2 regions of the Streptomyces sp. NPDC050548 genome follow, and region 2 is predicted to be linked to the other one. Evidence: riboswitches for the same ligand, from Rfam matches in the RefSeq annotation. Region 2 holds a riboswitch; the other holds the start of a gene.
What was found. A riboswitch is a leader RNA that binds a small molecule or an ion and turns the genes downstream of it on or off. The one in region 2 is predicted to bind thiamine pyrophosphate.

Region 1 (7,894 bases), on a different contig from region 2:
AAGGTCGGCATCTGAGTCCGTACCGCGATCGACGCGCGGCGCCCGGCGGAATCCCGCTAGGGTCGTCAGCAGTCGGCCCGGTACGCCGTCGCGCACGCGCGCGTGGCGGACGACAGCAGATCTGACGAGGAGGCCATTGCCGAGCATGGGATGCGACAGACACCCCACCGGCAGTGGCCTTCTTCGTATGTGCGACCACGTAAAAGAGGCGAGAACGTCATGACCACCAAGGCCCAGAAGAGCGACGACGGCAAGGTACGCGGCCGGTTCATGTTGAAGCTGTCCGGGGAAGCCTTCTCCGGCGGCGGGGGCCTGGGCGTCGACCCCGACGTGGTGCACAAGATCGCCCGTGAGATCGCGGCCGTCGTCCGGGACGGCGCGGAGGTCGCCGTCGTCATCGGCGGCGGCAACTTCTTCCGCGGCGCCGAACTCCAGCAGCGCGGCATGGACCGGGCGCGCTCCGACTACATGGGCATGCTCGGCACCGTGATGAACTGCCTCGCCCTCCAGGACTTCCTGGAGAAGGAGGGCATCGACAGCCGCGTCCAGACCGCCATCACCATGGGTCAGGTCGCCGAGCCGTACATCCCGCTGCGCGCCGTGCGCCACCTGGAGAAGGGCCGCGTGGTCATCTTCGGCGCCGGTATGGGCATGCCGTACTTCTCCACCGACACCACCGCCGCCCAGCGCGCCCTGGAGATCAACGCCGAGGCGCTGCTCATGGGCAAGAACGGTGTGGACGGGGTCTACGACTCCGACCCGAAGACGAACTCCGAGGCCGTCAAGTTCGACGCGCTCAGCTACGGCGAGGTCATCACCCAGGACCTCAAGGTCGCGGACATGACCGCCATCACCCTGTGCCGCGACAACAAGCTTCCGATCCTGGTCTTCGAGCTTCTGGCGGAGGGCAATATCGCCCGCGCCGTCAAGGGTGAGAAGATCGGCACGCTTGTGGGTGACCAAGGCAGCCAGGGCTGATGACCCTGACCGGGGGATGGACAATGTCCTGCCGGTCGGGAACCGTGCAGGAAGAAGACGCGACGCAGCCGGCCGCCGACGCCGACACAGCACAGCAGCCGGGCCTACTCAAGACACGCAGGAGCAAGTGGTGATCGAAGAGACCCTCCTCGAAGCCGAGGAGAAGATGGAGAAGGCCGTCGTGGTCGCCAAGGAGGACTTCGCCGCGATCCGCACCGGCCGTGCGCACCCGGCGATGTTCAACAAGATCGTGGCCGACTATTACGGCGCACTGACACCGATCAACCAGCTGGCTTCGTTCTCCGTGCCGGAGCCGCGCATGGCCGTGGTGACCCCGTTCGACAAGAGCGCGCTGCGCAACATCGAGCAGGCGATCCGCGACTCGGACCTCGGCGTCAACCCGAGCAACGACGGCAACATCATCCGTGTGACGTTCCCGGAGCTGACCGGGGAGCGCCGCAAGGAGTACATCAAGGTCGCCAAGACCAAGGCCGAGGACTCCAAGATCTCGATCCGTTCCATCCGCCGCAAGGCCAAGGAAGCGATCGACAAGGCGATCAAGGACGGCGACATCGGCGAGGACGAGGGCCGCCGCGCCGAGAAGGAGCTCGACGACACCACGGCGAAGTACGTCGCCCAGGTGGACGAACTCCTCAAGCACAAGGAAGCGGAGCTGCTAGAGGTCTGATGAACGACTCTTCCTGGGGGGCACCGCCACAAGCCGGGTACTGGGGGCCGTCCGACCAGGGGCCTGTCCAGGGGGCTGCCCCGGCGGGTCCCACGTACGATGCGCCTGAGGCGCAGCAGACTCGCCCCATGCCCATCGTGCCCGACGAGCCCGCATACGGCGGACACCAGGATGACGACCGGGGGGCCGCTCGGCTGAGCGGCCCCTTGTTCCGCGACGAGACGTTCCGCGACGAGACGCAGCAACCGCCGTACGACGTACGGCAGTCGCCGTCGTACGACCCGCGGACGGAGCCCTTTGACACGCCGCAGGCGCAGCCCTACGGGGCGGTGCCGCAGAATCCGGAGCCCATGCCCGACGTCCCGCCACCGGCGCCCGCCCCGCAGAAGAAGAGCGCGGGCCGGGACCTCGGTGCGGCCATAGGGGTCGGGGTCGGACTCGGCGCGGTGATCATCGCGTCCCTGTTCGTCGTCAAGGCCGTGTTCGTCGGCGTGATAGCGGTCGCCGTCGTGGTGGGCCTGTGGGAGCTGACCTCACGGTTGCAGGAGCGCAAGGGCATCAAGGCGCCCCTCGTGCCCCTCGCGGTCGGCGGTGCGGCGATGGTCGTCGCCGGTTACGTCCGGGGTCCCGAGGGCGCCTGGGTCGCCATGGCGCTCACCGCGCTGGCCGTCCTGGTCTGGCGGATGACGGAACCGCCGGAGGGCTACCTCAAGGACGTCACGGCGGGCGTCTTCGCGGCGTTCTACGTGCCGTTCCTGGCCACATTCGTCGCCCTGATGCTCACCGCGGACGACGGCGCCTGGCGGGTCATGACGTTCCTGCTGCTGACGGTCGTCAGCGACACGGGCGCCTACGCCGTCGGCTGGCGCTTCGGCACGCACAAGCTCGCCCCGCGCATCAGCCCCGGAAAGACCCGCGAGGGCCTCTTCGGAGCGGTGTCCTTCGCGATGGTGGCGGGCGCGCTGTGCATGCAGTTCCTGATCGACGACGGCAGCTGGTGGCAGGGGCTGCTGCTGGGCCTCGCGGTCGCGGCCAGCGCCACGCTGGGCGACCTCGGCGAGTCCATGATCAAGCGGGACCTCGGCATCAAGGACATGGGCACCCTGCTGCCGGGCCACGGCGGCATCATGGACCGCCTGGACTCCTTGCTGCCGACGGCGCCGGTGGTGTGGCTGCTGTTCGTGCTGTTCGTGGGTTCGGCCTGAGGTCGTCCGGTCCTACGGCATTCCGGGCGCCCCCGACCTGTACAGGACGGGGGCGCCCGGTCGTACGATTTCGGTGTAAGCCCTCACAAAAGGGGGACCGCCCTGAACGAAGGAGGGCGTCATGTCCGCCTTCCATGAAGAGTTCGACGTGGACTGCCGTCCCGAGGACGCCTGGGAGTACGTCATCGACCCCTCCCACCTCCGCGAGTGGCAGGAGAGCGCGGTGTCCGCGCAGCAGCTCGACGACCGACCTTTCGGCCTCGGTTCCCGGGTCCGCGTCACCCGGCACGTGGGTCGCCGCGACATGGCGATGACCATGGAGTGCACCGAGTTCCAGCCGCCGCACTCCTGGACCGTGCGCGGGATCGACGGCCCCATCAGGGGCACCTTCCGCGGCGAGATCTCACCCGTCGACGACGGCCGCCGTACCCGGGTGACGATGGACCTCGACTTCGAGGGACACGGCATCGGCAAGGTCCTGCTGCCCCTCGTCGTCCGCCCCCAGGTCCGACGCGAGATGCCCCACAACGAGAAGCTCCTGAAGGAGCACCTGGAGCACATCGGCTGAGACCGGGTGAAGCGGATCACCGTAAACGGATCACGTCAAACGATCTGCGACACTGGTACAGCCATGCCTAAGCCCGGAGAACTCACATTCGTCGCCCCCCGCGGAGCCCAGAAGCCGCCGCGGCACCTTGCCGATCTCACGCCCGCCGAGCGCAAGGAAGCCGTCGCCGCGATCGGGGAGAAGCCCTTTCGCGCCAAGCAGCTCTCGCAGCACTACTTCGCACGCCTCGCGCACGACCCGGCGGAGTGGACCGACATCCCCGCCGGTTCGCGCGCCAAGCTGCAGGAAGCGCTGCTCCCTGAGCTGATGACGGTCGTACGGCATCTGTCGACCGACCAGGAGACCACCCGCAAGACGCTGTGGCGGCTGTTCGACGGGACGCTCGTCGAGTCCGTGCTGATGCGGTACCCGGACCGGGTCACCATGTGCATCAGCTCGCAGGCGGGGTGTGGCATGAACTGCCCGTTCTGCGCCACCGGACAGGCCGGCCTCGATCGCAATCTGTCGACCGGTGAGATCGTGCACCAGATCGTGGACGGGATGCGCGCGCTGCGCGACGGCGAGATTCCCGGCGGTCCCGCCCGCCTCTCCAACATCGTCTTCATGGGCATGGGCGAGCCCCTCGCCAACTACAGGAGGGTCGTCCAGTCCATCCGCGCCCTCACCGACCCCGAGCCGGACGGCCTCGGGCTCTCGCAGCGCGGGATCACCGTCTCGACGGTCGGACTCGTCCCGGCGATCCACCGCTTCGCGGACGAGGGCTTCAAGTGCCGGCTCGCGATCTCGCTGCACGCGCCCGACGACGAGCTGCGCGACACCCTGGTCCCCGTGAACACCCGGTGGAAGGTGCGCGAGGTCCTCGACGCCGGCTGGGAGTACGCGGCGAAGTCGGGACGCCGGCTGTCCATCGAGTACGCGCTGATCCGTGACATCAACGACCAGGCGTGGCGCGGCGATCGGCTCGGCCGCCTCCTCAAGGGCAAGCCCGTGCACGTCAACCTGATCCCGCTCAACCCGACGCCGGGCTCGAAGTGGACGGCCTCCCGCCCCGAGGACGAGAAGGCGTTCGTCGAGGCCATCGCGGCCCATGGGGTGCCGGTCACCGTCCGGGACACCCGTGGCCAGGAGATCGACGGAGCGTGCGGTCAGCTGGCGGCCACCGAGAGGTAACCTTCACCCGTACCACCTGTACGTACACCTTCATATCCGACAGGGGAGCGCGCAGCGCTGAGAGTGCGGCAATCGGGCCGCAGACCCTCTGAACCTCGCCCAGGTCATTCTGGGTAGGAAGTTCGGTCATCACCGTGAACACCAAGAAGTACTGTGCTGTCCTCGTGGGCCTCGGCCTGGTCACGCTCTCCGCGTGCGGGTCGGGGTCGGACGGGAGCGGCGGCTCCGGATCCGACAAGACCGTCACCCTCGTCAGCCACGACTCGTGGGCCGTCTCGAAGAGCGTGCTGAAAGACTTCGAGAGCCAGTCCGGGTACACCGTCAAGGTCCTCAAGGACGGCGACGCCGGGCAGGCCGTCAACAAGGCGATCCTGACCAAGGACAACCCCCAGGGCGACGTCTTCTTCGGAGTCGACAACACCCTGCTCTCCCGCGCTCTCGACAACGGCCTCTTCCAGTCCTACGACGCGAAGGGCTCCGCCACCGTCAAGCCCGCGTACCGCGTCGACGAGACCAAGCACCGGGTCACGCCCATCGACACCGGCGACATCTGCGTCAACTACGACAAGGCGTACTTCACCAAGCACAGGCTGACCCCGCCGGCCACCTTCGCGGACCTGGTCAAGCCCGAGTACAAGAACCTCCTCGTCACCGAGAACGCGGCCACCTCCTCACCCGGCCTCGGCTTCCTGCTCGGCAGCGCCGCGCAGTACGGGGATGGAGGTTGGCAGGGCTACTGGAAGCAGCTCAAGGCCAACGGCGTGAAGGTCGTCGACGGCTGGGAGCAGGCCTACGACCAGGAGTTCTCCGGTTCCGCCGGTGGCAAGAAGGCGGGCGGCGACCGGCCCCTCGTCGTCTCGTACGCCTCCTCGCCGCCCGCCGAGGTCATATACGGCGACCCGAAGCCGACCACCGCGCCGACCGGGGTGTCGTACGGCACCTGCTTCCGGCAGACCGAGTACGCGGGACTGCTCAGCAACGCCAAGAACACCAAGGGCGGCAAGGCCTTCATCGACTTCCTGCTGACCAAGGAGTTCCAGCAGGACATGCCGCTCAACATGTTCGTCTACCCGGTGGTCGAGGGGGCGACCGTGCCGGCCGAGTTCACGAAGTACGGTCCGCAGGCCGAGGACCCCGAGACCATGGCCCCCGCGAAGATCGCCGCCGACCGGGACCAGTGGGTCAAGTCGTGGACCTCGCTCGTACTGAAGTAGCCCCCCGCAGGACCCGGAAGGGGAACGTGACGCGGCTCGGCCTCATGGCTCTGCCCGTCGCGTTCTTCGCGGTGTTCTTCGCCTACCCCGTCGTCGCGATCGTCGGGCGGGGCCTCAAGGTGGACGGCGCCTGGCAGTTGGGCCGGATCGGGGACGTGCTGGCCCAGTCCGACATGCGGCACGTCCTGTGGTTCACCACCTGGCAGGCGCTCGCCTCCACCGCGCTCACGCTGCTGATCGCGCTCCCCGGCGCGTATGTCTTCGCGCGCTTCGACTTCCCCGGCAGACATGTGCTGCGGGCCGTCGTGACGGTCCCCTTCGTGCTGCCCACGGTCGTCGTCGGTACGGCCTTCCTCGCGCTCGTCGGCCGGGGCGGACTCCTCGACGACCTGTGGGGCGTACGGCTGGACACCACCGTGTGGGCCATCCTGCTCGCGCACGTCTTCTTCAACTACGCGGTCGTCGTACGGACGGTGGGCGGCCTGTGGGCCCAGCTCGACCCGCGTCAGGAGGAGGCCGCGCGGATGCTCGGCGCCTCCCGGCTGCGAGCCTGGCGGAAGGTGACGCTGCCCGCGCTCGCGCCCGCCGTGGCCGCCGCCGCGCTGATGGTCTTCCTCTTCACCTTCACGTCCTTCGGCGTGGTGCAGATCCTCGGCGGCCCGGCCTTCTCGACCCTCGAAGTGGAGATCTACCGCCAGACCTCCGAGATCTTCGACCTCTCCACGGCGGCCGTGCTGACGATCGTCCAGTTCGTCGCGGTGGGCACGATCCTCGCCGTCCACGCCTGGACCGTACGACGACGGGAGACGGCCCTACGGCTGGTCGACCCCTCGGTGACCGCCCGCCGCCCGCGCGGAGCCGGGCAGTGGTCCCTGCTCGCCGGAGTGCTCGTCTCCGTCCTGCTGCTGCTCGTCCTGCCGCTCGCCGTGCTGGTCCAACGGTCGCTGGACTCACCGGACTTCGGCTACTACCGGGCGCTGACCCACGACGACGGCGGCACCTTCCTGGTCCCGCCGATCGCCGCGATCGGCAACTCGCTGGAGTACGCCGTCGCCGCCACCGCCATTGCCGTGGTGATCGGCGGGCTCGCCGCCGCGGCGCTGACCCGGCGCGACGCGGGCAGGTTGGTGCGAGGCTTCGACGCGCTGCTGATGCTGCCGCTCGGGGTGTCGGCGGTGACGGTCGGCTTCGGGTTTCTGATCTCGCTCGACAAACCCCCGCTGGATCTGCGGAGTTCATGGATCCTGGTGCCGCTCGCGCAGGCGTTGGTCGGCGTCCCCTTCGTCGTACGGACCATGCTGCCCGTGCTGCGGGCGGTGGACGGGCGGCTGCGGGAGGCGGCGGCCGTGCTCGGGGCCTCGCCCTGGCGGGTGTGGCGGGAGGTCGATCTGCCGCTGGTGCGGCGGGCGTTGCTGATCGCCGCCGGGTTCGCGTTCGCGGTGTCGCTGGGGGAGTTCGGGGCGACGGTGTTCATCGCGCGGCCCGACAACCCGACGCTGCCGGTCGCGGTGGCGCGGCTGCTGTCCCGGCCCGGTGATCTCAACTACGGCCAGGCGATGGCCCTTTCGACGATTCTGATGGTGGTGTGCGCGGCGGCCCTGCTGGTCCTTGAGCGGCTGCGCACCGACCGGACCGGGGAGTTCTAGATGCCGCCGAAGACTTCGCCGAACATGCTGCTCAGTCTTGCGGGCGCGACCGTACGGTTCGGCGGGCGCCCGGTGCTGGACGCCGTCGATCTCGGGGTCGCCGAGCACGAGATCGTGTGTGTGCTCGGGCCCAGCGGCAGCGGCAAGTCGACGCTGCTGCGAGTGGTGGCCGGGCTGCAACCCCTGGACTCCGGGCGGGTGTTGCTCGACGGACGTGACCAGGCCGGGGTGCCCGCGCACAAGCGGGGGGTGGGTCTGATGTTCCAGGACCATCAGCTGTTCCCGCAGCGGGACGTGGCCGGCAACGTGGCCTTCGGACTGCGGATGCACGGGACGTCGAAGGGACAACAGGACGCCCGGGTCGGCGAGTTGCTCGACCTCGTCGGACTCCCGGGTGCGGCCCACCGTGCCGTCGCGGGGCTGTC
Region 2 (7,894 bases):
ACCTCCCACCCAGCCCGGCCCGCCGACCTGGCCGAGTTCGGTGGCGATCCCCGCCCAGCTGCGCCCCGTGGCGGCCCCGCCGCGGCAGCGCACCGCGACAGCCCCCGAGCCCCAGCCCGCCGCCACCCTCATCGGCTCCGTGCAGCGGGCGATGCGGCTGCTGGAGTCCGTCGCCGCGCACGAACACGGCGCGCCCGCGAAGCAGTTGGCCCGCGAGACCGGTCTCGCGCTTCCCACGGCGTACCACCTGCTGCGCACCCTCGTGCACGAGGGCTATCTCCGGCGCGACAAAGGGCTGTTCTTCCTCGGTGAGGCTGCCGAGAGGCTGAGCACCAGCGGGGCGCAGGAGAAACGTCGCAGCACGCTCGTGGACGCGCTTGCGGCCTGGCGGGATGCGATCGGTGTGCCGGTCTACTACGCGATGTACCGCGACGGTGAGATCGAGGTCATGTGCGTCTCCGACAGCCCCGGCAACCCGGCGGTCGAGGAGTGGGCCGACTTCCGTGAGACGGGGCACGCGCACGCCATCGGCCAGTGTCTGCTGGCGCAGTTGGACGAGGGCGCCCGGCGCGACCACCTCGACCGCTACCCCGCGCAGTCACTCACGCCGTACACCGTGCGGGACGGTCACGCCCTGCTGCGGCGCCTGGAGCGGATGCGGCGGATGGAGCTGGTGGTGGAGCGTCAGGAGTACGCGCTGGGGACCGTCTGCGCGGCGATTCCGATCACGCTCGGCAGTACGGCCGCCACGATGGCCATTTCTCTCCCTTCGCATCAGGCCGACCGTCTGGCGGCCGCTGCCCGGGAGTTGCAGACCGAGGTCGGCAGGCTGCTGGGGTCGCTCGCGCTCTCTATCAGTATCTGAAAAATTACTCCTTGTGATCTGTTGTGTACGTTCAGCAATATTCCTTCAGTGTCACGGGGATCATTCCCAGCCAGTCGGCGGCAATTGACGGGATAGGCGATGCGCGAGTCCGTACAGGCAGAGGTCATGATGAGCTTCCTCGTCTCCGAGGAGCTCTCCTTCCGTATCCCGGTCGAACTGGGCTACGAGACATGCGATCCGTACGCCGTACGGCTGACCTTCCATTTGCCGGGGGATGCCCCGGTGACCTGGGCTTTCGGCCGGGAGCTGCTGATCGATGGGGTGGGCCGGGCGTCCGGGGACGGTGATGTCCGGATCGAGCCGGTCGATCCCGAGACGCTGGGCGAAGTGCTGATCAGGCTTCAGGTGGGCGGCGACCAGGCGCTGTTCCGCACCGGCGCGGCCCCGCTCGTGGCGTTCCTGGACCGCACCGACCGGCTGGTTCCGCTCGGTCAGGAAGGCGCGCTGGCGGATTTCGACGCCCACCTCGACGAGGCACTGGACCGCATCCTGGCGGAGGAGCAGAGCACCGGTTGAAGCGTTGCCATGGTGGCGGGGGGAGTTGGCGTAACGCTTCGCCAACAGGCCCGAAATCGCAGGCGGCATCTGCGGAGCCCTGAAAGACCGCCGGGGTCGAGAGGGCTCGGAAGCGGCCAGGAGCCCGATAGGAGCCCGGGGAGGCCGGAGGAGTCCCGGCCGGGCCTGAAGGTTGCAGGAACGCTTCTCCGGGGCCCTGCACGGCGGTTCCCGCCGTCCTCAGTGCTTGCGGCGTCGGCCCTTCCCGCCGCGGGCCGGCGTGGGCTTGCCGGCCGGCGCCGTCGCGATCCCGGCGCCGGGCGCTGCTGTGGCCGCCCCGGCAACCCCCGCCGGAACCGGGTCGCTGCCGGACCGGTCCGCCGAGACCACCAGGGCCGCGAGCGCCGTGGTGACCGGCACCGAAGCGACCAGGCCGATCGAGCCCACCAGCGTGCGCACGATCTCCTCGGCGACCAACTCGCTGTTGGCGACCGACCCCACGCTGCTCTGCGCGATGGAGAAGAGCAGCAGCAGCGGCAGGGCGGCGCCCGCGTAGGCGAGGACGAGCGTGTTGACGACGGACGCGATGTGGTCGCGGCCGATCCGGATACCGGCGCGGTACAGCCCGCGCCAGCCCATCGCCGGGTTGGCCTCGTGCAGCTCCCAGACCGCCGACGTCTGCGTGACCGTCACATCGTCGAGCACACCGAGCGAACCGATGATGACGCCGGCGAGCAGCAGACCACTCATGTCGATCGACGGGTACAGCCCGTGGATCAGGCCCGTGTTGTCGTCCGTGTTGCCGGTCAGCGCGGCCCAGTCGATGAACCCCGAACCCAGGACGCCGATCAGCACCAGCGACATCAGCGTGCCGAGCACCGCCACGGACGTACGGGCCGACAGCCCGTGGCACATGTAGAGGGCGATCAGCATGATGGCACTCGATCCGACCACCGCCACGATCAGCGGGTTCGAGCCGTGCAGGATCGCGGGCAGGATGAAGAAGTTGAGGATCATGAAGCTGATGGCCAGCGCGACCAGTGCCATGACGCCACGCAGCCTGCCCACCACCACGACGGCCAGGGCGAAGATCCCGGCGAGCAGCGCCATCGGGAACTTACGGTTCACGTCGGTGACCGAGTACTGCAGATCCCGGGGCGCGGAGGGCTCGTAGGCGACCACGACCTTCTCGCCCTCGTGCAACTGCCGCGACTGGTCGGGCTGCACGATCTCCGTGAACGTACGGCCCTTGTCCTTGCCCGTGCTGACCGTGACCGTGGCCTTCTTGCAGGTGCCGCCCGCCTCCTGCTGCGCCGAGGAGCCCTCGGCCGTGGAGGTGTCGCCCGTCGCGCCCCCGCCCGAGGCGTTCACGGAGGCGCAGCTCACGCTGACGACCTTGGTGACCGTCGCCTGCTGCGTCTGCCGGTCGAAGCCGACGCCGGTGCGCTTGTGGGACGGGGCGCCGCCCGGCCACAGCACCACCATGCCGACCACCACCGCCACCGTGAACGGGATCAGGATCGCCGCGATGACCTTCCGGAGGTGTCGGGAGACGGGGGCGGCGGGACCGTGGCTGTGCGAGTGGCCGTGCCCACCTCCCGCGCCGGAACCGTGCCCGCCGTCCCCACCGGAGCTGTGGTCGTCCCCGGACCCGGAACCGTGGTCGCCATCGGAACCGTGGCCGTGGTCATGGCCATGCGGCGGCCCGGTCGGCGGGTACGGGGGCTGCTGCGTCGTGGTCACCGCCCGATCATCGCAAGAACGCCGGAGGCCCACTGTTCACCGCGCCACATATGACGCTAGCGTGGAGCCACCTTTGCACACGCGGGAGCTCGGAGCACCGGGCTGAGAGGGCGCTGACCTCCGTCTCTGCGATGTTTCACGGGAAACGTCACCTGTATCGAGTGATGTTTCACATGAAACATCGGCTGACGGAAGCCGCTGCGTCGACCGCCGAACCTGTTACCGGGTAATGCCGGCGTAGGGAGTAGGTCTCATGACCAACAAGGACGCACACACGTCTGCCTTCAGCCAGGACGAACAGCCCATTCCGGGCGAGGAGTTCGCGCGGGCCGAGCAGCCGACGGGGGCCGAGGAGTCCCCTGCGGCCGGGAAGTCCGCCGGCTGGCACAAGGGGTACGTCGAGGGCTCGCGGCCCGATCTGCGGGTGCCGGTCCGTCAGGTGCACCTCACCAACGGACAGTCCGTGACGCTGTACGACACCTCCGGCCCGTACACCGATCCGCTCGTCGACACCGACGTCCGCAGGGGGCTGGCGCCGCTGCGGGAGAACTGGATCATCGCCCGGGGCGACACCGAGGAGTACGCGGGCCGTCCCCTCCGTCCCGAGGACGACGGAATCAAGCACACCTCACCGCGCGGTGGACTGCGCAACCTCGACGCGGTGTTCCCAGGCCGCCCGCGGCAGCCACGCCGAGGACGCGAGGGCACGGCGGTGACTCAACTCGCCTACGCGCGACGGGGCGAGATCACGCCCGAGATGGAGTTCGTGGCCGTACGGGAGAAGGTGTCGCCCGTGGTGGTCCGGGAGGAGATCGCGGCCGGGCGGGCGGTGCTGCCGGCCAACGTCAACCACCCCGAGATCGAGCCGATGATCATCGGCAAGCGGTTCCTGGTGAAGGTCAACGCCAACATCGGAAATTCCGCGGTCACTTCCTCCATCGAGGAGGAGGTCGAGAAGATGACCTGGGCGACCCGCTGGGGCGCCGACACGGTCATGGACCTGTCCACCGGCCGCAACATCCACACCACCCGCGAGTGGGTGCTGCGCAACTCCCCCGTCCCCATCGGCACGGTGCCGCTCTACCAGGCGCTCGAAAAGGTCGACGGCCGCGCCGAGGAGCTGACCTGGGAGATCTACAAGGACACGGTCCTCGAACAGGCCGAACAGGGCGTGGACTACATGACCGTTCACGCGGGCGTACGGCTGCCGTTCGTACCGCTCACGGCGAACCGCAAGACCGGCATCGTCTCGCGCGGCGGCTCGATCATGGCGGCCTGGTGCCTGGCCCACCACAAGGAATCGTTCCTCTACGAGAACTTCGAGGAGCTGTGCGAGATCCTCGCCGCCTACGACGTCACGTACTCGCTGGGCGACGGCCTTCGGCCCGGGTCGATCGCGGACGCCAACGACGAGGCGCAGTTCGCCGAGTTGAGGACGCTCGGGGAACTCAACACGATCGCGAAGCGTTTCAACGTACAGACCATGATCGAGGGCCCGGGGCATGTCCCGATGCACAAGATCAAGGAGAACATCGACCTTCAGCAGGAGATCTGTGATGAAGCTCCGTTCTATACGCTCGGCCCGCTGACGACGGACGTCGCGCCTGCGTACGACCACATCACTTCCGGCATCGGTGCCGCGATGATCGCCTGGTGGGGCACGGCCATGCTCTGCTATGTCACGCCCAAGGAGCACTTGGGCCTGCCCAATCGTGACGACGTCAAGACCGGCGTCATCACCTACAAGATCGCCGCCCACGCAGCCGACCTCGCCAAGGGGCACCCAGGTGCACAGGAGTGGGACGACGCGCTGTCCGACGCCCGCTTCGAGTTCCGCTGGGAGGACCAGTTCAACCTGGCCCTCGACCCGGTCACCGCACGGGAGTTCCACGACGAGACACTCCCCGCGGAGCCGGCCAAGACGGCTCACTTCTGCTCGATGTGCGGGCCGAAGTTCTGCTCGATGAAGATCTCCCAGGACATCCGCCGTGAACACGGCGGCACCCAGGCGGAGGTCGAGGAGGGTATGGCGCGGAAGTCGAAGGAGTTCGCGGCGGCGGGCAACCGGGTGTATCTGCCGATCGCCGACTGACGACGACCGGCCGGGTCGGACACGGTCCAGCACGGTGTCTAGCTCTTCGGCGAGCCCTTGGTCGATGTGTTGTCGCACAGGGCGTGGTCGACCAGGGTGCCTGTCGCGCGGTTGAGGGCGGTGAGGTCCGGGGGTGCGGTGGTGGTCGTGATGGAGACGGTCACCGCGCGTCGGCCGTCGGCGCTCACCGCGGGGCGGGTGTTGACGCCGACTCCGTCGCCCTCGTGGGTGTAGTAGAAACCGCCGCAGGAGAGCGGGATTTTGCGCAGGCCGAGGCCGTAGGTGCCCTCGGGCATCTCGGCCACGTCCTCCGGGTCGTCGGTCCGCCGCACGGTCTGCCGCATCTCGCGCCACTGCGCGGCGGGTAGCAGCCGGCCGTCGGCCAGCGCGCGGAAGAAGGTGTTCAGGTCGGCCGTGGTGCTCACCACACCGGAGTCCGCGGTGTGCTGGAGGCTGTGATCGGTGACGTCGAGACGCTTGCCGTCGGCGGTCGTCAGGTATGCGTTCACGTGCGGGTCGGGCAGGAACGGGTCGAGCCCGGGGATGGAGGTGTTGCGCAGTCCGAGCTTCGCGATGATCCGGTGGGTGACCAGGTCCTGCCAGCTCGCGCCACCGGCCTTCTCGGCGATCATCCCGGCCAGCAGGTAGTTGGTGTTGGAGTACGCCCATCGGGTGGCCCCGCCGGGCTGCCCGGGCTGCGGGACGAAGAGCGGGTGGTGCTTCATCGCGACCGCGACCATGTCGGCCGCCGGGGTGGTGTCGTAGCGGACCTCGTCGAAGTGGTTGAACAGGCGGTCCTGGATCTCCGGGTCGTCGACGTAGTCGTAGAGGCCGCTGGTCTGGCGGAGCAGGTCGCGGACGGTGATGCGGGTGCCGTCGTTGCCGTTGCCCGTGACGACTCCCGGCAGCCAGTGTTCGACGGTGTCGTCGAGTGACAGCCGTTTCTCCGCCACGAGTTGGAGGACGACGGTCGCCACGAACGTCTTCGTCGTGCTCGCCACGCGGAAGTGCGCGTTCCAGGGGATCGGTGCCGTGGAGCCGGCCGTGCGGGTACCGATGCGGGCCATGAGCGGTGCGCCGTGGGGTCCGTCGACCCTGGCCAGCACGTTCACGTCGCCGCCTCCGGCCAGCCGTACGGCGGCCAGGTCACGCTGGAGCATGGCCTCGTCGTACGAGTGGGAGGGGTGGTTCGCCGCCGGCTGTCCGGTGGTCGCGGTCGCGGCCATGGGTGAGGCCAGTGCGAGCAACGCCGCTGCCAGTACGGCGGCGCCGGTCTTCCTCGACGACGGTGTCTGCATGTTCGAATCCCCCGTTGCTCCTGGTGCTGATCGGTGACGATCACCAGCCAACCCGGTCAAGTCGCGGGGGAGGATGGGGCTGCCCGCCGAATCCGGGGTCCGGGTAACCCCCGTACGAGTCCAGCGCGGCGAAACCCGCTGGACGTCGTAACGGAAGAGAGAAGATCACGCGTGCCGCGATCAAGGTCTCTACCCTGCCTGGCATGGGTGGGATCGATCTGGGCAACGGGGTTGTCGGCGCCGTGCTGGGCATGCTGGTCGCGGTGCTGTTCCAGGATCCGCTGCAGAACAGCTGGTACAGGCTGCGCGCCCGCTCGAAGAGCGCGGTACGCGGGCTGCGTCGGCAGGAGGAGTCGAGTCCGGTGTGGCGGACGTTCTCCCTCGGTCCGCTGCACACCTCTGCCCTGATCGTCGAGGGCGACGGGGAATCGTCCATACCGGCGCAGGCCGTCTACATCCAGGTATTGGACCAGGAAATCGAGCTGCCCCCGGACATGGCGGGCTGGCGGGCCGAGATAGAGGAAGAAAGCGCGCGACTGCAGGCAGAGGGCCGAACACCGTTGTGGAACGGGCCGCGATACGCGGTCGAGACGGTAGGAATATCCCGGACCGCGCTCGACGAACAGCCGGAAATCCACCTTCGTCTGCGTCCGACGGACTACTACACTTTTCTTGCGGCCCAGCAATTGGATCGTCGCCTGTCCGACGGGACCACCCCTCGTTCGCGCTATCTCGATCCCGAGGACCCGCTGTCGGCACCCGCTTTTCTGCAATGCAGTCTCGCGGTGAACATCGCGGTGGTGACGGCCGACGACATGCTGATCGTCAGCCGGCGCAGTGACCGGGTGCGTATGGCCCCAGGCGTGTGGAACTCGTCCCTCAATGAGGGCATGTCACGGTACATCGACTCGTCAGGTAGGAACGCCCCGGATCTGTATGCGGTCGCGCGGCGCGGTATGCGCGAGGAACTGGCCATAGAACCGCACGAGTACTCACTCGACATGCTCGCATTCGTGCTGGACATCGAGAAGCGTCATTGGAGTGCTCACTTCTACGCCCGGCTCAAGGAAGTGAGTTGGGCCGATATGCAGGCGCGTATGAGCAGAGGGGTCGCGGACAGATGGGAACACCAGACCATTGATTTCGTTCCCTTCCGCCCTTCGGCGGTGATCAAATACGTACTTCGCGACGATCGCGTTCACCGGTGGGCCCCTCTCGCGCCGGCGCTCTTTCATCTCGCACTGGTGCATGTCCACAGCCGTGCCCCGGTGGAAAGGGCCGCGGCGCAGATAGTTCGCCGAATTCAGTGAACTCGGTGAAATCAGTGCATTCGGAGACGAACTCGGTGAATTCGGGTGTTCGGCTTGCGCTCCCCTGGGT

Region 1: it holds a riboswitch for thiamine pyrophosphate, as region 2 does, so the genes downstream of both, ACIBJH_RS14970 (thiamine ABC transporter substrate binding subunit) here and thiC (phosphomethylpyrimidine synthase ThiC) in region 2, are expected to answer to the same signal.

What each region holds. Positions count from the first base shown of each region.
Region 1 is NZ_JBITGV010000004.1:376,892-384,785, forward strand. Features, by position in the region: gene tsf (translation elongation factor Ts) at 1-15, shown strand, start outside; gene pyrH (UMP kinase) at 220-978, shown strand; gene frr (ribosome recycling factor) at 1,109-1,666, shown strand; gene ACIBJH_RS14955 (phosphatidate cytidylyltransferase) at 1,666-2,871, shown strand; gene ACIBJH_RS14960 (SRPBCC family protein) at 2,993-3,439, shown strand; gene rlmN (23S rRNA (adenine(2503)-C(2))-methyltransferase RlmN) at 3,503-4,609, shown strand; TPP riboswitch at 4,641-4,747, shown strand; gene ACIBJH_RS14970 (thiamine ABC transporter substrate binding subunit) at 4,744-5,823, shown strand; gene ACIBJH_RS14975 (ABC transporter permease) at 5,868-7,469, shown strand; gene ACIBJH_RS14980 (ABC transporter ATP-binding protein) at 7,470-7,894, shown strand, end outside.
Region 2 is NZ_JBITGV010000017.1:53,366-61,259, forward strand. Features, by position in the region: gene ACIBJH_RS36670 (IclR family transcriptional regulator C-terminal domain-containing protein) at 1-865, shown strand, start outside; gene ACIBJH_RS36675 (SsgA family sporulation/cell division regulator) at 965-1,402, shown strand; gene ACIBJH_RS36680 (YibE/F family protein) at 1,622-3,124, opposite strand; TPP riboswitch at 3,196-3,385, shown strand; gene thiC (phosphomethylpyrimidine synthase ThiC) at 3,378-5,216, shown strand; gene ACIBJH_RS36690 (serine hydrolase domain-containing protein) at 5,255-6,514, opposite strand; gene ACIBJH_RS36695 (hypothetical protein) at 6,718-7,824, shown strand.